DNA from 3 places in the Ruegeria sp. YKSF57 genome. Region 3 is predicted to be linked to each of the others. Evidence: riboswitches for the same ligand, from Rfam matches in the RefSeq annotation. Region 3 holds a riboswitch; each other region holds the start of a gene.
The links. Region 3 has a riboswitch for cobalamin ahead of AC2FLX_RS13870 (ABC transporter substrate-binding protein). Riboswitches for the same ligand answer to the same signal wherever they lie in the genome.
Positions count from the first base shown of each region.

Region 1: it holds a riboswitch for cobalamin, as region 3 does, so the genes downstream of both, AC2FLX_RS12825 (DUF1636 family protein) here and AC2FLX_RS13870 (ABC transporter substrate-binding protein) in region 3, are expected to answer to the same signal.
Region 2: it holds a riboswitch for cobalamin, as region 3 does, so the genes downstream of both, AC2FLX_RS12895 (CbtB domain-containing protein) here and AC2FLX_RS13870 (ABC transporter substrate-binding protein) in region 3, are expected to answer to the same signal.

Region 1 is NZ_JBXWQW010000027.1:11,457-15,938, reverse strand. It holds gene cobN (cobaltochelatase subunit CobN) at 1-1,112, opposite strand, end outside; gene cobW (cobalamin biosynthesis protein CobW) at 1,128-2,183, opposite strand; gene AC2FLX_RS12825 (DUF1636 family protein) at 2,187-2,570, opposite strand; cobalamin riboswitch at 2,641-2,847, opposite strand; gene AC2FLX_RS12820 (LysR family transcriptional regulator) at 2,919-3,803, opposite strand; gene AC2FLX_RS12815 (NAD(P)-dependent oxidoreductase) at 3,882-4,482, shown strand, end outside.
Region 2 is NZ_JBXWQW010000027.1:25,025-29,506, forward strand. It holds gene AC2FLX_RS12880 (cobyrinic acid a,c-diamide synthase CobB) at 1-708, shown strand, start outside; gene cobA (uroporphyrinogen-III C-methyltransferase) at 705-1,433, shown strand; gene cobF (precorrin-6A synthase (deacetylating)) at 1,426-2,169, shown strand; cobalamin riboswitch at 2,213-2,423, shown strand; gene AC2FLX_RS12895 (CbtB domain-containing protein) at 2,459-2,629, shown strand; gene AC2FLX_RS12900 (CbtA family protein) at 2,633-3,325, shown strand; gene AC2FLX_RS12905 (hypothetical protein) at 3,392-3,874, shown strand; gene AC2FLX_RS12910 (DUF1636 family protein) at 3,862-4,221, opposite strand; gene AC2FLX_RS12915 (DUF302 domain-containing protein) at 4,369-4,482, shown strand, end outside.
Region 3 is NZ_JBXWQW010000030.1:16,809-21,290, forward strand. It holds partial or broken gene AC2FLX_RS13860 (ABC transporter ATP-binding protein) at 379-889, opposite strand; gene AC2FLX_RS13865 (FecCD family ABC transporter permease) at 886-1,935, opposite strand; gene AC2FLX_RS13870 (ABC transporter substrate-binding protein) at 1,932-2,942, opposite strand; cobalamin riboswitch at 3,092-3,284, opposite strand; gene AC2FLX_RS13875 (Mur ligase family protein) at 3,327-4,482, opposite strand, start outside.

The sequences.
Region 1 (4,482 bases), on a different contig from region 3:
GACGTCAGGCAAAGCCAACCCGACACCCGATCCACCAGCGCCCCGATCCGGTCGGGTTCGGGTGCGTGCATTGCACGTGCGAATTGCAGATGCGCGTCGCGCTGCCCCGGCTCCTTGAACGAGATCACGCTGCCGGTGATGCGGCCATCCACTTCGGGCAGCACCACGTGCATGGCCAGGTCCGCAGGCGACAGACCCCGTTCCGCCTCGTCCCACGCCTTGCGGTTCGAGGTGGCGAGCATGGCCTGAAAAACCGGTACCCCCGCGGCATCCAGAGGCGATGTGCCTCCGCCGCCCTTGCCGGAAAAGGCGGTGGCGTTGACGAGGGCCGCAGGTGTCAGCGAAGCAACCTGCTCTGCCAGCCATTTGGCCGATGCGGGCGCTTTCAGCGACGGTGCAAACAGACCGACGGCATCATATCCGCGGGCCCGGAACGCGCGGATCAAGGCGGCGATCGGCGCCGTGTCAGCCGCGCTGAGATAGGCGCGGTAAAACGTGACAAGGATGCGGGGCTTGCCATCTTCGAAGGCGGTCTCTGCCGCGATTACCCCCTGGTCCGGGCACCACGCGCCGCATTCGGGCAGCGCTTTGGACCCCATCACCGGTCCGGCATACAATCCCGTCGCCAGCGCCATCTGTGCCAGCGCGGCCTGGGCCGCCACCTCGCCGCCGGTATCGCACAGATGCGCAAGGCGGCGCAGGGTCGAGACCGGCAGGGTGGAATAGTCGTCCAGCCGGGTATCCTCACGCCCGTCCGCTGGCAGAACAGCCAGCGCCAGCCCTTTCGATTGCGCCAGCGCATGAACCTGCTGCAGCCCGTAAGACCAGTACGGCACGCCGCCTATAAGCCGGATCAGGATGCCCTTGGCCCCCTCCAGCGTCTGTTCGACATAGGTATCGACCGACAGCGGATGCTTAAGCGCCGACAGATTTGCCAGCCGCAATGACGGCATCCGCCCCTCGGCTCCGCCGCCGCGATGCCAGCCCGCCGCGAACGCGCCAAGGTCGCTGTCGGAAAAGGACAGCACCACCAGATCGCCCGGGCTCTGGCCCAGATCGGTCGGTGTTTCGGTCTCTTCCAGACCGTGGCTTTCGCGAAAGACGACATGCATTGGCGTCTCGGTCCCTTATTCGGCGGCCTCGGCCACACCTTCGAGAATACCGCGAATTGCGGCTTCGTTGATGTCGTCATGCTCGGCAATCACTACCAGGCGCGAGCGGCGCTCTTCGCCCGGTTTCCAAGCCCGGTCGTATTGGTGGCGAACACGCGCGCCCACAGCCTGCACCAGCAGACGCATCGGTTTGTCGGATACGGCGGCGTACCCTTTGACGCGCAGGATGTTCAATTCGTTTGCCAGACGTTCGATCCGGGCCATCAGGTCGGCGGGATCGGATTGCTCGGGCAACTCGATCACGACGCTTTCGAAATCATCGTGTTCATGATCGTCCGCCCCGTCGTGGTGCGATGGGCGGGCATCCATGTCATCCTCGGCAGCGGCCTCCAGCCCCAGGATAACGCGCACGTCCACGGCCCCTTCGGCGACCTCGACCACCGGCAGCGGGCGCGGGGCCTCGGCAGCGATGATTTCCCTGGCCTTCGCAACGCCGTCGGGTCCGGCCAGGTCGGGCTTGGTCAGCAGGATGATATCGGCGCAGGAAATCTGGTCTTCGAACACCTCTGACAGCGGCGTTTCGTGGTCGATGGACTCGTCCGCCATGCGCTGGGCGTCCACCGCTTCGACGTTCGGCGCGAAGCGACCAGCGGCCACCGCCTCGGCATCGGCCAGCGCAATCACACCGTCCACGGTGATCTTCGACCGGATGTCGGGCCAGTCGAACGCCTTGAGCAACGGTTTCGGCAGCGCCAGACCCGAGGTTTCGATCAGGATGTGATCGGGGCGCGGCTCCAGCGCCATCAGCGCCTCGATGGTGGGGATGAAATCGTCGGCCACGGTGCAGCAGATACAGCCATTGGCAAGCTCCATGATGTTTTCCGCCGGGCAATCCGGAATGGCGCAACTTTTCAGGATCTCACCATCGACGCCCACATCGCCGAATTCGTTGACCACCACGGCCAACCGCTTGCCCTGTGGGTTCTGCATCAGGTGGCGGATCAGCGTGGTCTTGCCCGAGCCCAGAAAGCCGGTAATCACGGTGACGGGAAGTTTTTCAAGGGTGCTCATGGCTCAGGCTCCAATCGGGGGAATGCGGGCGGCGCAGTTCTTGCGGAAATGTTCGGGGCGGTCGCGCCACTTTACCAGCCCGTCCTCGGTGGCCAGGTATTTGGTCGCGCCTTCGACGATGATCGCGACATCGTCTGTTTCGCTCAGGTTCTCATAGACGAAGGTCCAGCGCGACGGCCCGCCACGCAGCACGATCGAACAGCCCTGATCGCAGTTCGACAGACACTCGACCGGTTTCAGCAGAACGCCATCGGGCAGTTCGACCTCGGTCAGCGCCTTGTGCAACAGCGCGCCCGGGCGCTGGGCGTCATCCTCGATGGGCAGACCCCGGCGGCAGGTGGTGCAGACCAGCAGTTCGACTGGTGCAGGCTCGGTCACGTCTCTCATCCCCCCATTCAGGTTTCGGGGAACGGGGTTTCATGCGGGCCACGGCCCGACACCGGAACACCCCGTCCGGTCTGGTCTTCGGGCGCTGGCAGGTCTCCCGGCTTACGGATGTCAGGGCTTGTCCCTGTCGGGTGTCCCGCCTTCCCGGCCTGTCGGCCAGTGGCATTTGGGCACCCTCTCCGGTCACGGTCGCGGGGGCGGCTGCGTTTGACGGTGAACCGCTGACGCATTCCCTTTTCATCTGCTCGCGCAGACACCAACAGCGCGGACATGCGGCAAGGGCAGGGGACTTGTCAAGCGCGGCGTCAGGCTTGTGAACCGTCAGGGTGAAAAAGCGACCCGCCATCGTTAACCAGCGGCATCGCCAGCCAACCTGTCCCGCAGCCATGCCTCGAAAAGGCGTGCTGAACCGGAAACCGATGTCGCCGCGTCGGATCGGATCAGGTAATGCGACTGCCCAAAGGGAATCGGTGGCCCGGCAATTTGCAGCGGTGCGCCCTGGGATATGGCATTGCGCGCAAAACGGCCGAGGATGGTGGCGTAACCCGCCCCTCCCATCACCAGTTGCAACGCCGCGACCGTGGTATCGACGGCGTGCCGGGTTGCCGATGGGTCGTGGTCAAGCCCATGCGCCTCAAGGTAGCGCGCCCAGTTGTCCTCGTAGCCGAGAATGTGGATCAACGGCCCGCTGTGCATCTGCCGGATGGTGGGAACGGGGTCACCGGCACGGCAGACCGGAACGATGGTTTCCTCGCTCAACTTCTCGGCCATGACGCCCGGCCAATCGCCATATCCCAACCGGATCTCGATATCGACATCTGCAGGGGCGACGCTGTCATTCCAGATATGCGACACCAGCCGCACAGGGATTTCCGGATATTGCGCGCTGAAATCAGGCAATTCCGCCGCGATCCAATAGGTGGCGGTCGAAATTGCTGCCCGTATTGTCAGGCTTTGGCGGGTGGCCGGACCAAACAGGCTGTTGGTGCTGAGCGCGATATCCGACAGCGCCCGCCGCACGGTCAGCGCATAGGATTGGCCAAGTTCGGTCAATTCGATCCGACGCGCGGCGCGCAGAAACAGTTTTTCGCCCAAATCCTCTTCCAGCGAGCGGATATGCAGCGACACTGCCGTCTGGGTCAGCCCAAGTTCTTTCGCCGCCGTGGTAAAGTTCAGATGGCGTGCCGCCGCCTCAAACGTTCGCAACCAGGCCGGATTTGGAAGGCGGTCCATTTATCACCAAAATTTTTTGACCATTGCGATCATTATTATTCGTTTCTCTTGGCGGTTTCAAAGCTTCATATTCACCGCATGAATCGTATACGCGGGCATACGCCCGCCGGGGAGGACAAATCCATGAAAGTTGGTTTCATCGGTCTGGGCAATGTGGGCCACAAACTGTCAGGCTCGCTCTTGCGGAACGGAATTGATCTGACGGTGCATGACCTGAATGAAAATCTGGTCGACATGTTCGTCGAGCGTGGCGCCAAACGCGCGGACGGTCCGGCACAGCTGATGCGCGAATGTGACGCCGTCATCACCTGCCTGCCATCGCCTGCGGCCTCGGACGCGGTGATGCAACAGATGCTGCCCGAAGTGAAGCCGGGCAAGATCTGGATGGAGATGTCGACCACCGACGAGGCCGAGGTCAAAAGGCTCGGCGCCATGGTGATCGAGCGCGGCGGTGCCGCGGTGGACTGCCCGGTTTCGGGCGGCTGCCATCGGGCGGATACCGGCAACATCTCGATTTTCGCGGGCTGCGACCGCGCGACGTTCGAACGTATCCTGCCCTTCCTCACCACGATGGGCCGCCGCATCCTGCACACTGGCGACCTCGGGTCGGCTTCGGTTCTGAAGGTTCTCACCAATTATCTGGCGACAGCAAACCTTGTGACCTGTTGCGAAGCATTGG
Region 2 (4,482 bases), on a different contig from region 3:
CTGGAAAGCGCGATTGCCGGTTACGCGGCGTTTTTGCGAGAGCATGTGGATCTGGAGGCGATCAAGGCGGCGGCTTCATCAAGCCCGCAAGGGTCCTCGGCGTCGGCGCTGCCATTCCCCCCGGCGCAGCGCATCGCTTTGGCACGGGACGAAGCGTTTTCCTTTACCTATCCGCATTTATTGGAAGGCTGGCGCGCGGCGGGGGCCGAAATCCTGCCGTTTTCTCCGCTGGCGGATGAGGCCCCGGCGGCGGATGCCGATCTGGTCTGGTTGCCGGGTGGTTATCCCGAATTGCATGCTGGCAAGCTGGCAACAGCCGACACGTTCCTGACCGGTCTGCGCAAACATGCCGAGACAAAGCCTGTACACGGTGAATGCGGCGGTTACATGGCCCTGGGCGAAGCACTGATCGACAAGGATGGGGTAGGCCACAAGATGGCCGGGCTGTTGGGTCTGGTCACGTCTTATGAAAAACGCAAGTTCAATCTGGGATACCGCAAGGCGCGTCTGATTGCGCCGATACCCGGACATGGCGCGGGCGCAATGTTGCGCGGGCACGAGTTTCACTATTCGTCGATTGTCGACCAACCGGACGCGCCGCTGGCGCAGGTCTTTGACGCTGAAGGGGTCGAAGGCCCTCAAACCGGCTCGGTACGCGGCAACGTTACCGGCACCTTTTTCCACCTGATTGCGGAGGCTTCGACATGAGCGGCTTTGTCTCTTTCATCGGCTCCGGTCCCGGCGATCCGGAACTTTTGACGCTCAAGGCGGTGGACCGGCTCGGCAAGGCCGACGCGGTGCTGTTCGATGATCTGAGCAGCGGTCCGATCCTGACACACGCGCGCGAGGATGCCGATCTGGTCGGTGTCGGCAAACGCGCCGGTCGCCCCTCGCCCAAGCAGGACCATGTCAGCCGTCTGCTGGTCGATTATGCCCAGACCGGACAGCGTGTCGTACGGCTGAAATCCGGTGATGGTGGTCTGTTCGGTCGGTTGGAGGAGGAAATCGTCGCCCTGCGCGAGGCCGGTATCGACTATGAGATCATTCCCGGCATCCCGTCGGCCATCGCGGCGGCGGCGGCGGCGGGCATTCCGCTGACCCGCAGGCTGACGGCACGGCGGGTGCAGTTCGTCACCGGCCATGATGTCAGCGGCAAGCTGCCTCAGGATCTGAATTTACCTGCCTTGGCCGATGCTGGCGCGACCACCGTCGTTTTCATGGGCAAGCGCACGTTTCCATTGCTGGTCGAGGCTCTGAATGACCACGGGCTGCCGCTCGACACCCCGGCGCTGATGGCCGAATCCGTGTCGACGCCGGACCAGAAACTGCAACGCGCAACGATCGGAGCATTGGCGGAGCAACTGAAATCAGAGGTCGGCACCGCCCCCGCCCTGATCCTTTACGGCCCGTTGGCGGAGTTCGGGGATGTATGAGCTGAACCTGATCGGTATCGGCACCGGCAATCCCGATCACGTCACGTTCCAGGGGGCAAACGCGATACGGGCGGCGGACCTGATCCTGATCCCCCGCAAGGGCGAGAACAAGGCCGATCTGGCTGGACTGCGGGAGGAGATCATCGCGCAAGTGGCGGACGCGGCACCTCAGATCGCCTATTTCGATATCCCCAGGCGCCGCGCCGATAACGGCTATTTACGCGGCGTGGACGAATGGCATGACGCTATCGCCCTGCGCTGGCAGGAGACGATCGCCGGGTTTCCGCAGGCCCGGCAGGTGGCGCTGCTGATCTGGGGTGATCCATCGCTTTATGACAGTTCGCTGCGAATTGCGTCGCGGCTGGACCCGCAGCCGGTCACACGGGTGATTCCCGGCATCACCGCGCTGCAGGCACTGACGGCCGCCCATGCGATTCCGATCAACGACATCGGCGCGCCCTATGTCGTCACGACCGGCCGCCGCTTCCGGGACGAGGGCTGGCCTGACGGTGCCGACAAGGTTGCGGTCATGCTGGACGGCGAATGCTCGTTTCAAAGCCTTGATATGATGGCGTTCGACATTTGGTGGGGCGCGTATGTGGGCATGAAGGAAGAAATCCTGGTCAAAGGCCCTCTGGCGGACGTTGCGGACAAGATTCTTGAAACCCGTGCCCGGGCACGCGCCGATCATGGCTGGATCATGGACATCTATTTGCTGCGCAGGCGCGAAAAATGACCGAATGGGTCGCAAATGGGAATTGCGCGAACGACTGCATCGCGGCTAAATGAAAGGGTCTGGTCCTGCCGGAGAATTCCGGTGCTAAGAGGGAATTTGGTGCGGCCATCCCGGTGGTCAAATCCAAAGCCGCCCCCGCGACTGTAAGCGGTGAGCTTCTGTTCAACCAGCCACTCCCGGAACTGTCCCGGGGGGAAGGCGAACAGAGGCACCGACCCGCAAGCCAGGAGACCTGCCAGGCAAGAAACGAAACACCGGCCGTCGGGTGCGGCGGCTCAGGAGGACTAAAATGACGACCAAAACGCTCAAGGCATCTGCTGCCGGTTCGGCCTTCCTTCCGGCTCTGTTTGCTGTTGTTCTGGGTCTGGGGATCATCACCCTGACCGGCCATGTTCAGGCGTCCGCCCTGCACGACGCCGCTCATGATGTGCGCCACTCAACCGGCTTCCCCTGCCACTGACCCATGTTCAGTCGCATTCTGACCAGCGCGTTGTTCGCTGGCGCTGCAGCAGGGCTGATCACCGCCCTGCTGCAGCTCGTATTTGTGCAGCCCGTCCTGCTTCACGCTGAACTCTACGAGTCCGGCGAATTGGTGCATTTCGGAGCAGCCGCCGTTTCGGCACATCCGGATCTGCCGGGGTTCGACCTGATGCGCGATGGGCTGAGCATCGTGTTCACCATGCTGACCTATTCCGGCTATGCGCTGGTGCTGGTGGCCCTGATGTCGATGGCAGAACGGATGGGCCATGAGGTCAATGCCCGCACCGGCATCCTGTGGGGGTTGGCGGGCTTCATCACTTTCCACTTCGCGCCCGGACTGTCCTTGGCGCCTGAGGTGCCCGGTGTGGCCTATTCCGACATCACCGCGCGCCAGATCTGGTGGACCGGAACCGTGGCAGCGGCAGGTGTCGCCATGTGGCTGATCGCGTTCGGTGGCAATCTGATCAGCTACCTGATCGCGACCGTGCTGCTTTTGGCGCCGCACCTGATCGGAGCCCCCGAACCCGACAGCTTTACCGGCCCGGTTCCGACCGAACTGGGCGCCCTGTTCGCGGCGCGCGCCTTTGGTGTCGGTATGGCCGCCTGGGTTCTGGTGGGCACGTTTGCCGGATATTTCTGGCAGGCCGAAGGAAAACGCGCCGAAGCCAACGCGTAATCGTTTGCTGATGCATCCCGCCGGGCCAGACGCCCGGCGGGATTATTTATATCAAAAGGATACGAGATGTTCCGATCTCTCGCACTTTTCGGCATCGGCCTGATCTTTGGCGCTGGCGCAGGTTTCGTGACGGCGGCGGGTTATGGCGTGACATTTGAAGGCCACGATCACGGCGACCCGGCCCAACACGGCGAAGCCGGTTCACATGATCATGCCACAACCGTAAATTTTTCATCGGGCGCGGACGCACCGGGCCTTGAGGTCATGCTTGCCAAAGATCCGATGGCCGGTTGGAATCTGCATGTCATTCCGCGGAATTTCCGCTTTTCCCCGGAAAATGCCTCGCTGGCGGACAGGCCGGGCGAAGGCCATGCGCATGTCTATGTCAATGGTGCCAAGCTGGCGCGTCTTTATGGCGAGTGGATGCATATCGACGAATTGCCCAAAGGCGAAGTCGAGATCGAAGTCTCTCTGAACGCCAACGATCACAGCCAGCTGACCGTGGATGACGTGCCCGTCGCCGCCTCGGTCGCGGTTCAGGTCGACTGAATCGCCGGTATCCGCGCGCGCAGGCACAGGCGAAGCCGCCCGCATGGTCGGGCGTCTTCGATCCAGCCCGAGGCGCTGTCCAGATAAGTCTGGCAAGTGGCGGCGATGTCGTCAGCATCCTTGACCGGATCAAGGTCGGAAAAGACATACGAGGCCAGTCCCTGCCCCTGCAACCCCAGGGCAACCGGTTGCTCGCATGCGCTGAAACAGGCGTGTTGCGTAAGTTCGACCCGATCGGAAAGCCCGGCCTTTGCAAGCGCATCTGTCACGGCATCACGCTCGGCCTCGCGATCCCGCGCTCCAAGGCAGCTGGAACAGATCAGCAATCGAATACGTTGGGTGGTCATGTATGGCCCATGCTTGCGTCGGGCCGTTATTGCGGGTTTCGACCTGCATGCGCAAGCCGGGTTTGATCGGATGGACACGGGATTGTGACACCGGACATATGCAAAATCTGGCATCACAGTCTTGTCAAACCAACCGGAGCTGGAACGATGAAACGTCTGTGGACAATCCTTTGCCTTGCCGCCCTGCCCGCTTGGGCCGGTGATCTGGAACCCCGCGAAGGATGGGAAGTTCATCAATCTACCAAGACCTATGAAGATCTT
Region 3 (4,482 bases):
CCGCCGCCCACTTCTTCTAGCATGACACAACCTATACGAGAGAAAGGTCGCAGAGTCAAGAATTTTCGCAACAGCTGCAACGGGTTGCGTACGACGCGGGTTAAGGAAACACTAACGGCAGCCCCGGTCACGGCAAATGATAGGACAGGAACCTCTCCGTCCCCTCGCCATTGTGGCTCCATCTCGCCCGCACCCCGAAAACCTCGGAAACCGTCTCCAGGGACAACGCCTCGGCAGGCGCGCCAAAGGCGACCAGCCGCCCCCCGGACAGTACCGCCACCCTGTCACAGGTCATCGCCTGGTTCAGATCGTGCAGCGCCATCACCGTCGTCACTTTAAGCGCGCGGACACAGCTCAGGATCGACAGCTGGTGGTGAATGTCCAGATGGTTTGTCGGCTCATCCAGCAGCAGCAGCCCCGGCTGCTGCGCCAGCGCGCGGGCAATATGCAGCCGCTGGCGCTCTCCACCCGACAGGGTTGCCCACTCCCTGTGCGCCATCCCGGCCATGTCCACGGTCCGCAGCGCCTTGTCGACCTGCCACGTGTCTTCCGCCTGCCAAGGCCGCAGGGCCGACAACCACGGCGTGCGGCCCAGCTCCACCACCGACCGCGCACTCACCCGCTCTGTCGTGTCGGCCTGTTGCTCGACAATGGCGACACGCCGGGCGATCTGCCGCCGCCCAAGCGCCGACAGGGGATCACCGGCCAGTTCGACCTGCCCCGAACTCGGGCGCACCAATCCCGCCAGCAGGCGCATCAGGGTCGACTTGCCCGACCCGTTGGGACCGACCAGCGCCAGCGTCTCACCGGGGTCCACGTCAAAGGACACACCTGACAACAGGCGCTTGCCGCGCACGGCGTAACTCAGGTCTCGGGCCTCGATCCTCATCGCGCGCTCCTTTGTCCGCGCACCAGAATGACGGCAAAGGCCGGCGCTCCGATCAACGCAGTCACCACCCCGATGGGCAGGACCTGACCGGTGATGATGATGCGCGACACGATATCCGCTCCAATCAGGAACACGGCACCGATCAGGGCGGCGGTCGGGATCAGGCGGCGATGCCCCGGCCCCACCAGAAATCGCGCGGCATGCGGGATCACCAGCCCGACAAAGCCGATGGACCCCACGATCGATACCATGACCGCCGTCGTCAGCGCGGTGGCAAGGATCAGCACCGCCTGCACCCGCCGGACGGGTATGCCCAGCGACGCCGCGGAATCCGAGCCAAAGGTAAAGGCATCCAGCGCGCGGGCGTGAAAACGGCAGATCAGCCAGCCGGCAAAAGCCACAGGTATCGCAAGATACACATCCGGCCAGCGCACCCCGCTCAGGTTGCCCATCAGCCAGAACATGATTCCGCGCGCCTGATCGGCATTGGCGGATTTGGCGATGATGAAGGCCGTCATCGCGTTGAACAGCTGCGATCCCGCAATCCCCGCCAGAACGATCTGCGCCGTTGCCGCCCGTCCGCCACCCGCACCCGCCGCACGGGCCAGGATGGCAACGAACCCAAAAGCCAGCAGCGCACCGTTGAACGCGCCAAAGGACAGCGACAACGCGCCGCCGCCCAATCCGGCGATGGTCACCGCCACCGCCCCGGTCGAGGCCCCGGCAGAGATGCCCAGAATATACGGATCGGCCAGCGCGTTGCGCAGCAGCGCCTGCAGCACCACACCCGCCACGGCCAGTCCCGCGCCGCAGGCCGCGGCGACCAGCGCCCGTGGCAACCGGTAACTCCACACGATCCCCTGATCGATCGGATCGACGGCCAGACCCGCCCCGGCCAGCTTGTTGGCCAGCACTGAAAACACAAGCTCGGGCGCAAGCGCGGTTTCCCCGATCATCGCGCCCGCCAGAACCGCCGCAACCAGCACCGGCACGGCAAGGCACACGGCCCCCAGTACATGCCGGGCGATTGCGGCGATCTCGCTCACTGGCTGTTACCGCCGCTGCTCAACTCCTCGGCCAGATCCTCCAGCGCCGGAATTGCGCGTATGGTGGCATCCATGGCCTGCGCGTCCATGATGACGATGCGGTCGTTCCTGACCGCATCCATCCGGCTGGCCACCGGGTCGTTGCGCAGAAACTCCAGCTTTTTCTCATAGTCATCGGCGGCAAAGCGGCGACGGTCCATCTTGGCGATCACGATGACAGTCGGATTGGCCTTGGCAATGGTTTCCCAGCCCACCGTCGGCCATTCCTCATCCGTTTCGATGACGTTGCGGATGCCCAGCGCGTTCATCATATATCCCGGCGCGCCTTTCTGCCCGGCCACGAACGGATCGCTTTCCATCTCCGGGGACGAGAACCAGAACACGGCGGACACGTCGTCAAGTTCCACCGCCTTCGCCCTGGCAATGGCTGCGGCCTCGCGCGCCCTGTAGTCCGCCACCAGTTCCGCACCCTTCTCGGACGCCCCAAAGACAGCGGCCAGTTCCTCGATCCCCTGATACAGCGTATCGGTCGAGAACATCTCGATCCGCGTCCCGTCGCTGCCGACCGAGTTGTCCTTGCCGACGCAATCGGCAGGCATCACATAGGTCGGAATGCCCAGTTCGCGAAACTGTTCTCGCGTGGCAACGATGCCTTCGGGGCCGACATGCCATTCATATTGCGCCGCCACCAGACCGGGCCGCCTGGCAACCACGCTTTCAAAGCTGGGGTCGTTGTCGGCCAGACGCTCCACCTTGGCGTTCACCTCGGCAAACTCGGGCAGAACCTCGTTGAACCAGACCGAGGTTCCCAGAACCTGCTCGCCCAGCCCCAGCGCATAAAGCACCTCGGTCGCGGCCTGACCGACCGTGACCGCCGACGCCACTGGCGCCTCGAACGTCACCGAATGGCCGCAGTTTTCGATGGTCAGCGGAAAACTTTCGCTGGCGGCCACACTTGCCGCCGACAGAGACAGGGAAAGGCCCACAAGGCCGGTACGCAAAACCATGATGATCGATCTCCATATGTCAATGACCGGAGAACGGGTGAAAGGGCATTGACCAAAGCGACAGACGCATTTCGTCTTCTGTCGGTGCAGGGCGGCGCACGGCCCCCGGCAGGATCCTTTGGCAACCTCCCCGGACAACCCCGTCCGGTGTGTTTCGGTTTTTACCGGCAGGTCTCCTGACTGACGGGTCGTCGCCTGTCCTGTCTTCCCAGACCTGAAAGGCCCAGTGACACGAACGGACAGCGCTCGCCGCCTACAGTTGCGGGGGCAGTTCCGGTTGATGCCGCGCGGCACCTCGGATTCCCTCTTAGCCCTTGCGGGACCGGTACCGCGCGCTTAGTGCAATCCTTACGGTGCGGCAAGAAAATTCTGCGCGCGCCCGGGCTAGCTCTGCAAAAGGTTCAGCACCGCATCGCGCTCTGACAGAACCAGCAACAGCGCCAGATCACCGGGCTCGACCCGATCCAGGATCATCCTGCTGGCCTCGACCGGCGAGGCCGCGCGCAGAACCTGATCCTCCCGCAGCCCGCATTCCGTGGCGGTCTGCCGGATCAGCGCCGGAATCTCGCCCAGCTCACGCCCCCGCAGATACCCTTCCAACTCGGCAGCGACCACCACATCCGGTTGAAACCCCAGCGCCGTTCTGGTGACCTCCCGGATATCCTGGTCCGACCGATCGCCCGCATGGCTCAGCACGATGAAGCGCCGCTTTGCCGACAGCCCGCCCAGCGCCTCGCACACGGCCGCAATCGAATGTGGATTGTGGGCAAAATCGACAAACACCCGCGCGCCGTTAAAGGCGAACTCGTTGCACCGGCCCGGATTGTCACGGGCATCGGGCCTGAACCCGGCCAGCCCGGCGCGAATGGCCTCAACCGGGATCTCCATCGCACGCGCAAGGCACAGCGCCGCCATCGCGTTCAGGATGTTATAGCGCGCCGCACCCCCCATGGTCAGCGGCACATCGCGAACCGATTGAATGACCTGCTCGGCCTGCCCATCGAAGAACACGATCTCTTCTCCACGCAGGAACGAACAGCACTCTCCCCGCTCGCGGGCGCGGCGGATAAGATCGTTTTCCGGGTCCAGCGAGAACCACCAGATCACACCCGGCGTGGTTTCCGCCTCGTCCCGCACAAAGGGATCATCCGCGTTCAGGACCAGAACACCGCCCTTCTTCAACGCGCGGCGCACGGCAAACTTCGCCTGCGCCAGTTCCGGCACCGTGTTGACGCCGTACTGGCCCAGATGATCGTTGGCCACATTCGTCACCACCGCGGCCGAGGCCGCGCGGGTCGGCAGCCCCCGGCGCAGGATGCCGCCGCGCGCCACCTCAAGACAGGCGATCTCAAGCCGACGGTCCCGCAACAGCATCCGTGCACCGCCCGGCCCGGAATAGTCGCCCCGGTCCAGGATATCGTCCCCCACCCGCACGAACTCGGTCGAGGTCAGCCCCGCCACCTGGCCCGACGTACGGGCAATCGCCTCCAGCAGACGGGTCGTCGTGGTCTTGCCGTTGGTGCCGGTGATGAAAGCGACG